Regions from separate parts of the Arthrobacter alpinus genome, predicted to be linked through region 3. Evidence: riboswitches for the same ligand, from Rfam matches in the RefSeq annotation. Region 3 holds a riboswitch; each other region holds the start of a gene.
What was found. A riboswitch is a leader RNA that binds a small molecule or an ion and turns the genes downstream of it on or off. The one in region 3 is predicted to bind thiamine pyrophosphate.
Positions count from the first base shown of each region.

Region 1 (2,190 bases), 790 kb from region 3:
TGCGTGGAAACGGCCGGTCACGCAGGCCACGCGGACATCATTGGCGAATTGATCGACGGTGCCGTCGGCAACGGCCCGCTGGACCCCAATGTCTCCCGCCGCACACAACAAGAGTGGGCCGCGTACCGTGCCGAACTTGAGGCGGCGACCCGCACGGGTTCCTGAGATCGAACGGGCAGTGCTGGAAACTACCCCAGCGCAGGCAGGCGTGAGCGCAATGCCGCGGCAGCCGCCGTCGGATCCGCAGCCTCGGTGATGGCCCGCACCACCACAATGCGCGAGGCGCCCGCGGCAACCACCGCATCAACGTTGGAAAGGTCCACCCCGCCAATGGCAAACCACGGCTTGGCCGTGTCCAAGGAGGCGGCGTGTTCCACCAGGGACAGCCCCACGGCGGCCCGGCCCGGCTTGGTAGGGGTGGCCCACAGCGGCCCTACACAGAAGTAATCGGCGTCCGGATCGGCAGCAGCCGCGGCCGCCTGGGCGGGGTCGTGGCAGGAAAGCCCCAGCGACACCGAGGGCCCTACAAGTGACCGCGCGGCAGGCAGCGGCAGGTCCTGCTGGCCCACATGAAACACCGGGGCACCTGACAAAACGGCAAGGTCCGCCCTGTCGTTGACGGCCCAGAGTTTGCCACATTCGGACGCCACGGAGCGCAACACGGCCAACAGCTCAAGCTCCTGTGCCGCCTCCAGCGACTTGTCCCGCAGCTGGATGATGTCCACGCCGCCGGCGTAGGCGGCCCGGAGGAAATCGGCAAAGTCGCCCCGTCCCGCGCGGGCATCAGTGCACAGGTATAGGCGGGCATCGGCCACGGCGGACGCCACAGGCGACGCGGCGGGCAGGGCAGAAAAGGTGGGCGTGGCGTCATGGGTGAGGAAGGAACGGCTCATATCTCATAGACTAGTTCAGTACCGCGGGAGCCAGGCATGCTGGCTGAGAGGGCGCCTGATGCGCCGACCGAAATACGCCCAGTGGGCGTGGAACCTGATCCGGCTCGTACCGGCGTAGGGAAGGAGACACAAATGGCACACACAGTGCCGGAAATTATTGCCACCGACGTGGCCGTCATCGGCGGCGGCATCGTCGGCCTGGGCATCGCCTGGGAAGTCCAGCAGGCCGGTCGCAACGTCACCGTCATCGACCCGGCGCCGGCCAGTGGTGCCACCTTCGCAGCCGCCGGGATGCTGGCCCCGGTCAGCGAATTGCACTACCAGGAAGAGGACCTCCTGGAGCTGACACTGGCCTCCAATGCGCGCTGGGACGATTTCATCGCCCCGCTCCTAGCACAGGGCCTGCCGGAGACAGGATTCAGTACGACGCCGACCCTCGTCCTGGGCGCGGACGCTGCGGACCGCGACGCCTTGGCGGACCTCCGCGACGTCCAGCACAAGCACGGGCTCGCCGTGGAGCAGCTGAGCATCAAGGAAGCCCGCGCGCAGGAGCCGATGCTGGGCCCGCACCTTTCTTGCGCGTACCGTGTTGCCCAGGACCACCAGGTCGATCCGCGCGCCGTGGCGGCAGCCATCCGCGCCCGGCTCGCTGCCGTGGCCCGTTCACGCGGTGACAGCGCAGGTGCCGCCATTGGCCAGGCAGCCGTGGGCCTGCTCCACGAAAACGCGGGCAACACGCACTCGCGGGTGACCGGCGTCGTACTGGCGGACGGAACACAAGTCCACGCGCGGGAAGTCATCGTCGCCAACGGTTTGGGGGCGCCTGCACTGGGAGGGCTGCCGGCGGGGCTGGTGTTGCCGCTGCGCCCCGTCTACGGCGACATCCTGAGGCTGCGCGTCCCGGAGCACCTGCGCCCGCTGACCACCGCCACGCTGCGCGGACTTGTCCGGGGGCTGCCGGTTTACATTGTCCCGCGACCAGACGGGACCGTGGTCATTGGCGCCAGCAACCGGGAGGACGGCGCCGCCGGTGTCAGTGCCGGGGGAGTGCACCAGCTGCTACGCGACGCCCAGGTGCTGGTGCCCGCAGTCGCCGAACTGGAACTGCTGGAAACCACCGCCCGCGCCCGCCCGGGTACCCCCGACAACGCACCGCTGCTGGGCCGGGTGGCTGGCGCCGACGGCCGGGACATCCCCGGGCTCGTCATCGCCACCGGATTCTTCCGCCACGGCGTGCTCCTGACCCCGATCGCCGCCCTCATCGCCCGCCAGCTGCTGGGCAACATCACCGACCTCG
Region 1 covers NZ_CP012677.1:2,587,500-2,589,689, reverse strand. Annotated here, with positions in the region: gene AOC05_RS11645 (DinB family protein) at 1-165, shown strand, start outside; gene thiE (thiamine phosphate synthase) at 189-893, opposite strand; TPP riboswitch at 908-1,031, shown strand; gene thiO (glycine oxidase ThiO) at 1,026-2,190, shown strand, end outside.
Region 1: linked by a shared signal. The riboswitch ahead of thiO (glycine oxidase ThiO) and the one ahead of AOC05_RS08000 (bifunctional hydroxymethylpyrimidine kinase/phosphomethylpyrimidine kinase) in region 3 are both predicted to bind thiamine pyrophosphate.

Region 2 (2,190 bases), 900 kb from region 3:
CTCGACGCCGGCAGCGAGCCTGCCCAGAAGCTGGCACAGCGTGGGCTGCTCGGTCTCGATGATGCGCAGGGTCGTGAAATAACTGCCCTGTGAAGTCCGACGCCGGCGCCAGGGCTGGCACGGGTCCCTCAAGGTCCCAGCTGCTCGTAGTAGCCGATGTCGCCAAGCTCCGCGATCGGGGAGCCAGGCATCCGCCAGGCGGCGCAGTGGTGGCCTCAGCCGTGCAGGAGCACGTTCAGGTGTAGTTGCCGCAAAGCGAAGTCCGGTATCAGTTCATCACCAGCCCGCCGTCGACCATGATGTTCTGCCCCGTCACCGACCGGGCCCACGGCGAGGCGAAGAACAGCACGGTGTCGGCGAGTTCGGCCGGCGTGGTGACCCGGCGAAGCGGCGTTGCCGCGGCGATGTAGTCAAAGACCTCCTCGGGCGTGGCTGCGCTGGCGTCGGTGGTGCGCAGCAGGCCGCCGGAGACCATGTTCACGCTGATGTTCGCAGGCCCCAGGTCCACGGCGAGTGTGCGGGTCAGGGACAGCAGTGCCGCCTTTGCCGCCGTGTAGTCGTGGTACGGCACTACGGGGTTTTGGAACAGGTTGGTGCCAATGTTCACGATTCGGCCAAAGCCGTGGGCCTTCATGCCTGGCAGGGCCGCCTGAGTGGTGTTCAGCGCACCGCGCACGCTTCCGGAGAACTGGGCGTCAAAGTCGGCCCAGGCGATGGTGCCGGCGGTGGAGCGGGCGTCACCGTTGAAGGAAAAGTCGGCCAAGGCGTTGTTCACCACAGTGGTGATGGCAGCACCAAAGTGCCGTTCCGCGGCCGCGAACAGGGCTGCGACGTCCTCCGGGTTGGTGACGTCGGCCTGTACGGCCAGGGCCCGCCCGGGGCCGGCATTGGCGGCCAGCGCCTCGGCGGCGTCTGCACTGCTGCGGTAGTTGACCACCACGCGGGCTCCGGTGCCCAGGAACGCCTGGGCGATGTGGGCGCCCAGTCCGCGGCCGGCACCGGTGACGAGGACTACTTGTTCTGGAAACTGCATGGTTCTCCACCTTGGATTAGGCGAAAAGATGGGCACGGCAAAGCGCCATTAACATGGGTGGCGCGCAAGAAACCGGCAGGACATCCCTTCGCTAGTGCTAACTAGATCAGGTTCAACGGGTGTCTTTCTCAGCCCGCCAAGGGCACCCCGTGTCACTGCCAGCGAGTCTAGCCGACCCCATTTATCCAGAAGCACCCAGTGCCCGTTTGTTACGTCCGCGCGAGGGCGTCGATATCCTCCAAGAAGTCCGCTGCCACGGCATCGCTGACGGTGGCTCGGGTGTCGGCAATGGTCTCCAGGTAGTCCGCTGTCACCGGGCCGCGGGGGCCGGCGGCGGGAGCGTGGCTGACGTCGTCGTACACGGCCTTTTCCAGGGCCCGCTGCGAGGCGCTGCGGGCGGCAAATTCGATATCCGCCGGGGAGAACCCGGAGCTGGCCGCGACCAACCCGGCCACATCCACCTCCTCCACCACCGTCTCCGGAATAAACCGGCGCCACATGGCGGTGCGGGCGTCGTCGTCCGGCAGGCCGATGGGAATGACGTAGTCAAAACGGCCGTGGCGCAGGAAGGCCGAATCCAGGGAGCGGATGAAGTTCGTGGCGCATACCAACAGTCGGCCGGGCTGGTCCCGGAATGCCGGAATGATCTTCAGAAGCTCGTTAGTTACTCCCTGCATGGGCGAGGGCGGCTCCCCCGAACGCTGCGAGGCGATCTCCTCAACCTCGTCAATGAACACCACGGCATGTTCGAGTTCGGCGATGTCCAGAAAGGTTTGGCGCAGGGCCCCGGCCAGGCCGCCGGGCTCCCCCGCCAACCGGGAGGGGAAGACTTCCACGAACGGCCATTCCAGGCGGGACGCCATGGCTTTGGCAAAGGTGGTCTTGCCGGTGCCGGGCGGGCCAAACAGCACGACAGCGCGTGGGGGCACCACACCGAATTCGTCGGCCAGGTCCGGCTCTGCCAGGGGCAGCACCAGACGCCGTTCCAGCAATTCCTTCTCGGCGGTCATACCTGCCACCCGGTCCCAGAGGTCGCGCGGAAGCAACCGTCCGCCCAGTTCGTCCAAGGCGCCCAGCTCGGCGCGCTGGACGGGGATGCGGCGTTCAAAATAGCGCAGGTTCTTTTTCACCACGAAGCCCCGGTTAGTGAACGCCTC
Region 2 covers NZ_CP012677.1:2,700,867-2,703,056, forward strand. Annotated here, with positions in the region: gene AOC05_RS19475 (hypothetical protein) at 1-132, opposite strand, end outside; gene AOC05_RS12180 (3-oxoacyl-ACP reductase) at 269-1,033, opposite strand; TPP riboswitch at 1,100-1,193, opposite strand; gene AOC05_RS12185 (ATP-binding protein) at 1,243-2,190, opposite strand, start outside.
Region 2: linked by a shared signal. The riboswitch ahead of AOC05_RS12180 (3-oxoacyl-ACP reductase) and the one ahead of AOC05_RS08000 (bifunctional hydroxymethylpyrimidine kinase/phosphomethylpyrimidine kinase) in region 3 are both predicted to bind thiamine pyrophosphate.

Region 3 (2,190 bases):
CTGCGCGACATTGGCGGCATCATCGTCATCGACTTCATCGACATGGTCCTGGAATCCAACCGCGACCTGGTGCTGCGCCGCATGGTGGAGTGCCTGGGCCGCGACCGGACCAAGCACCAGGTGGCCGAGGTGACCAGCCTTGGCCTGGTCCAGATGACGCGCAAGCGCATGGGCACCGGCCTGCTGGAAGTCTTTGGTGAGCAGTGTGAGGCCTGTGCCGGACGCGGCATGGTCACCCATGAGATCCCTGTTGAGCACCGCCGCGTCCACACTGTTGCCGCTGAGTCGCACCAGGCGCACGTGGCGCAGCAGGCGCATGTGGTCAAAAGTGAGGGCCGTGACGGCGAACGCATGGCCAACCGCTCCACCCGAAGCGAACGCAAGCGCAACCGCAACCGTTCACAGCCGGGCCACGACGGCGAGCAGGACATGGCGACCGAAGCGGAGCAGACCCATGTGCCTCACGTACCTGTCGTTGACGAGGCTGCTGAAGCGCAGAAGGCACACAAGGCAACCGAGGCCCGTGCGGCCCTAGCAAACATTGCAGCAGCAGCGGCCGCGGCGCACCACGACGCCGAGCCTGCCCCGGCGCAGCCCCTGACAGCCAGCGTCGTTGACACCGCCACGTTGACACTTGCCGGGGAAGCCATTGAACTGCCGCGCGGACACCACCACGACACCGCCACCGACACAGACCATGCCGAGCAGCTGGCCGAACTCGCCGTTGCCCTTGACCAGCTGTCGGAAAGCCATGGGGGAGCCCCTGATCAGGCCCACGCGGATAACCGCCAGCGCTCACGGCGTGGACGCCGGAACCGAAGCGCCAGAAGCGCCCAGGGCGGAGCAGACATGAAAGTGGAAACCTCTGACGGTGCCACAGCAGGGCATGGCCCGGCCCAGCACAGCAGCGCCGCCGCCGTCGTACCAACGCCGGCCGTGGCGAGCAAGAAGGACGCGGCGCCCATCATCATGCTCGGTGTCGGGGTTCCAGCCTCCGAACTCTAGCCGAACGTCGGCACCAGGTACCAGAAACGCCTTTCCAGCAACGTGGTTCAGTTGACGGAAGGCAGCTTCTGGTACCTGGTTTTTTAAGTGGGCGGCGGAAGGCTAGGGTGGAGATCGACACGGGGTGCCTAGACAATCGGTCCGGCTGAGAAAAGACCCGTTGAACCTGCCCGGTTAATACCGGCGAAGGGATGTCCTTTTGACGTACGACACTTTAACCACACCTTTCCAGGGCCGTCCCGACCATCCGCGAGTGCTGAGCATTGCCGGCTCCGACCCTTCCGGAGGCGCCGGCATCCAGGCGGACATCAAGGCCATCAGTGCCCATGGCGGGTACGCAATGACCGTAATCACGGCGTTGACGGCGCAAAACACGCAGGGTGTGCGCAGCGTTCACATCCCACCCGTGGACTTCCTCATGCAGCAGTTGGAAGCACTCAGCGAGGACATCGCCATTGACAGCGTCAAGATCGGCATGCTGGCCAATGCGGAGGTGATCAGGGCTGTAGGGGACTGGCTGGAGGAAACCCGGCCTGCCGTGGTGGTCCTTGACCCGGTCATGGTGGCAAGCAGCGGGGATTCGCTGATTTCAGGAGAGGCTAGGGAGGCTCTCCTCGAGCTGTTGGCCCACACACACCTGGTCACACCCAACCTGCCCGAGCTGGCAGTGTTGGTGAGCGAGCCGGAAGCCCGCACGTGGGAGGAAGCCCTCCATCAAGGCAAAATATTGGCCGCGGCCAGGAACGTCCAGGTGTTGGTCAAGGGTGGGCACCTTGCCTCGGATGTTTGCCCGGACGCGCTCATTGCCCCGGACGGTTCGCTGGTTGAATTCACCGCGGCACGGGTGGACACTGCCAACACACATGGCACAGGGTGCACGCTCTCGGCTGCCGTGGCCACGTTGCAGGCGCAAACCGGGGAATGGTCCGCAAGCGTGGGGAAGGCCAAGGCCTGGCTGACGCAAGCGTTACAGGCCTCCGGCGAACTAAATGTTGGGCAGGGCAGGGGCCCACTGAATCACTTTCATGCGCTGTGGGCGACCGCGGCGCCTCAGGGTGGCGAGTTCAGTGCCAGCCTGTGGGCCGAGATTTCCGGGCAGCGGGCGGCCATCTTTGAACTCGATTTCATCAAGGAACTACTCGCGGGGACGCTGCCGCGCGAACACTTTGGCTACTATCTGGTCCA
Region 3 covers NZ_CP012677.1:1,798,763-1,800,952, reverse strand. Annotated here, with positions in the region: gene AOC05_RS08005 (Rne/Rng family ribonuclease) at 1-1,005, shown strand, start outside; TPP riboswitch at 1,116-1,214, shown strand; gene AOC05_RS08000 (bifunctional hydroxymethylpyrimidine kinase/phosphomethylpyrimidine kinase) at 1,205-2,190, shown strand, end outside.

Region 4 (2,190 bases), 1.4 Mb from region 3:
GCCCAAGCGTTGCTTTTGTCCGCCCGAAAGCGCCGATGTGGGGTGATCCAGCGGCAGCGCCAAGCCCACTGCCTCCAGCGCGGCAGGGACCCGGCGCCAGATTTCCTCCCGAGGCACGGACAGGTTCTCCGCACCGAAGGCCACGTCGTCGCCTACGCGGGACAGCACCACCTGCGCATCCGGATCCTGTTGCATGAGCCCGGTCCGACCGCGGGCCTGCGCCACCGGCGCCCCATCAATGAGCAGGGTGCCAAACTCGTCGGCGTCCTCATCGACGCCCAAGACGCCGGCAAGGGCGTGCAGAAGCGTGGACTTTCCGGCTCCGGAGGGACCCAGCAACAGCACTCGTTCCCCGGGTGCTATCTCCAGGTCAAGGTCATGGATTGCCTTGGCGGCGCGCCCCGAATGCTGCCACCCCCACCCCTTGGCGCTGATCCGCGCCGGGGCAACGCCGCGCCCTTGCGCACCGGATCCTTGCGCAGTCACGGCCTACACCACCGATTCGGCGGCGGCCCCGCGCGAGGGTAGATTGGCCAGCGCACCGGTGCGTGCCAGTCCGCGCACGGCCAGCCAGGACAAAAGGCCGGCGATGACGGCACCTGAGACGGCGGCCAGCACCACATACAAGGCCTTCCACTCGAACGCCCAGGCCACGTTGGAGATCAGGCTGTCGTTGAGCCCGAGCGCCACCCCTGATAGCGCGCCCGCAAGCAGGGCCACCGGCAGCGTGAATTTGCGGTACCGGAACAGGGCAAAGATGGCTTCCGCGCCCAGGCCCTGAACCAGTCCCGACAGCAGGACGGTGAAGCCAAAGTGGGTGCCCAGCAGGCCCTCCACGGTGGCCGCCACCAGCTCGCAGTACAGTGCGGCACCCGGTTTGCGGATCACTAAGGCACCCAGCACGCCGGCTATGAGCCAGCCGCCGCCGTAGAGTGCCACAAGGGGCGGAAACGCGACGGTCAAGGCGCTGATCAGGCCGTAGCCGGCGGACCACAGCCAAAAGATGACACCCACGGCCACGGCCAAAACCGATGCCACCACAATGTCCACCACGCGCCACGTACTCTTGGCAGCTGCCTTGGGGTTTGCGGGATTGCCCGCTGCTGACTTGCTCATAAAGATTCCTCCTTTTCAGGAGGGGCAGCTGCTACGGTATTTCCGCGCAACCGAAGAGAACTCGACTCCCTTCGCCGGTACTAACCGGAGCAGGTTCGAGGGTCTGCGGCGAACCGCACTCTCAGCGCCAGTACCCATTAGCGGGTAGACGCTCCCCTGTCGTGTTGAATTGCTCATATCAGCTTACGCGCATGGCGGCGCGGGCGCCCCTTTACGACGCCGTTATGACGGCGAGCCGCGGGCGCACACTAAACTAGCTTCAACAACGCAGTGCGGGGCGGATTAGTCCCACCCACGGTTCAAGGAGACATATATGAATATCGTATTCAAACTGCTGAGCACCGGCATCAGCCTGGGCGCAGGATTTGCGGCCAGCAAGATCGTAGATACCGTTTGGGAGAAAAGCACCGGGAACAAGCCGCCCAAGGACGGCGGTGACCTGGAGAACAGCCTCCGCTCGGCCCTGACGTTTGCACTGGTGTCCTCTGCTGTGGCGGCCATCATCCAGGTCATTGCCGGGCGCACCACACAAAAGGCCATCGCCCGCTTCAACAGCCACCCCGAAGAGGTCTAGTCCGGTTCCCTAATTGCCGGGTTGGGTGTCCTCGCGAACGGCCTCAACCACCTCGTTGAGCTCGTCGGCGCTGAGCAGTTCGGGGCGCCGGTGCTTGGTCCGGTACCCGGCACGGCCCACCATATGGGCCGACACAGGAACCGTGAGCAGCTGAAACAGCCACGCCACCAGCAAGATCGGAACCAGCGACCACGCCCGGATCTGCAGGCCCACGGCCGCCAGCATCAAGAACAAACCCAGCACCTGCGGCTTGGTGGCGGCGTGCATCCGGCTCATCAGGTCAGGGAACCGCATCAGGCCAATGGCCGCGGCCAGGCTCATCAGGGCCCCGCCCAGCAGGCAAATCGCCGTCAGCACATTGATCAGGCCATCAACGCTCATGCGTCCTCCTTCTTATGGGCCACAAACCTGGCCACGGTGACCGAGCCGATGAAGCCGATCACGCTAAGAACCACCAGCAGTGCAAGGTTGTCGGCGTGCCGGTTCAGTGCCATCTCCGT
Region 4 covers NZ_CP012677.1:3,204,748-3,206,937, forward strand. Annotated here, with positions in the region: gene AOC05_RS14535 (ABC transporter ATP-binding protein) at 1-486, opposite strand, end outside; gene AOC05_RS14540 (ECF transporter S component) at 490-1,116, opposite strand; TPP riboswitch at 1,166-1,284, opposite strand; gene AOC05_RS14545 (DUF4235 domain-containing protein) at 1,430-1,690, shown strand; gene mnhG (monovalent cation/H(+) antiporter subunit G) at 1,700-2,071, opposite strand; gene AOC05_RS14555 (monovalent cation/H+ antiporter complex subunit F) at 2,068-2,190, opposite strand, start outside.
Region 4: linked by a shared signal. The riboswitch ahead of AOC05_RS14540 (ECF transporter S component) and the one ahead of AOC05_RS08000 (bifunctional hydroxymethylpyrimidine kinase/phosphomethylpyrimidine kinase) in region 3 are both predicted to bind thiamine pyrophosphate.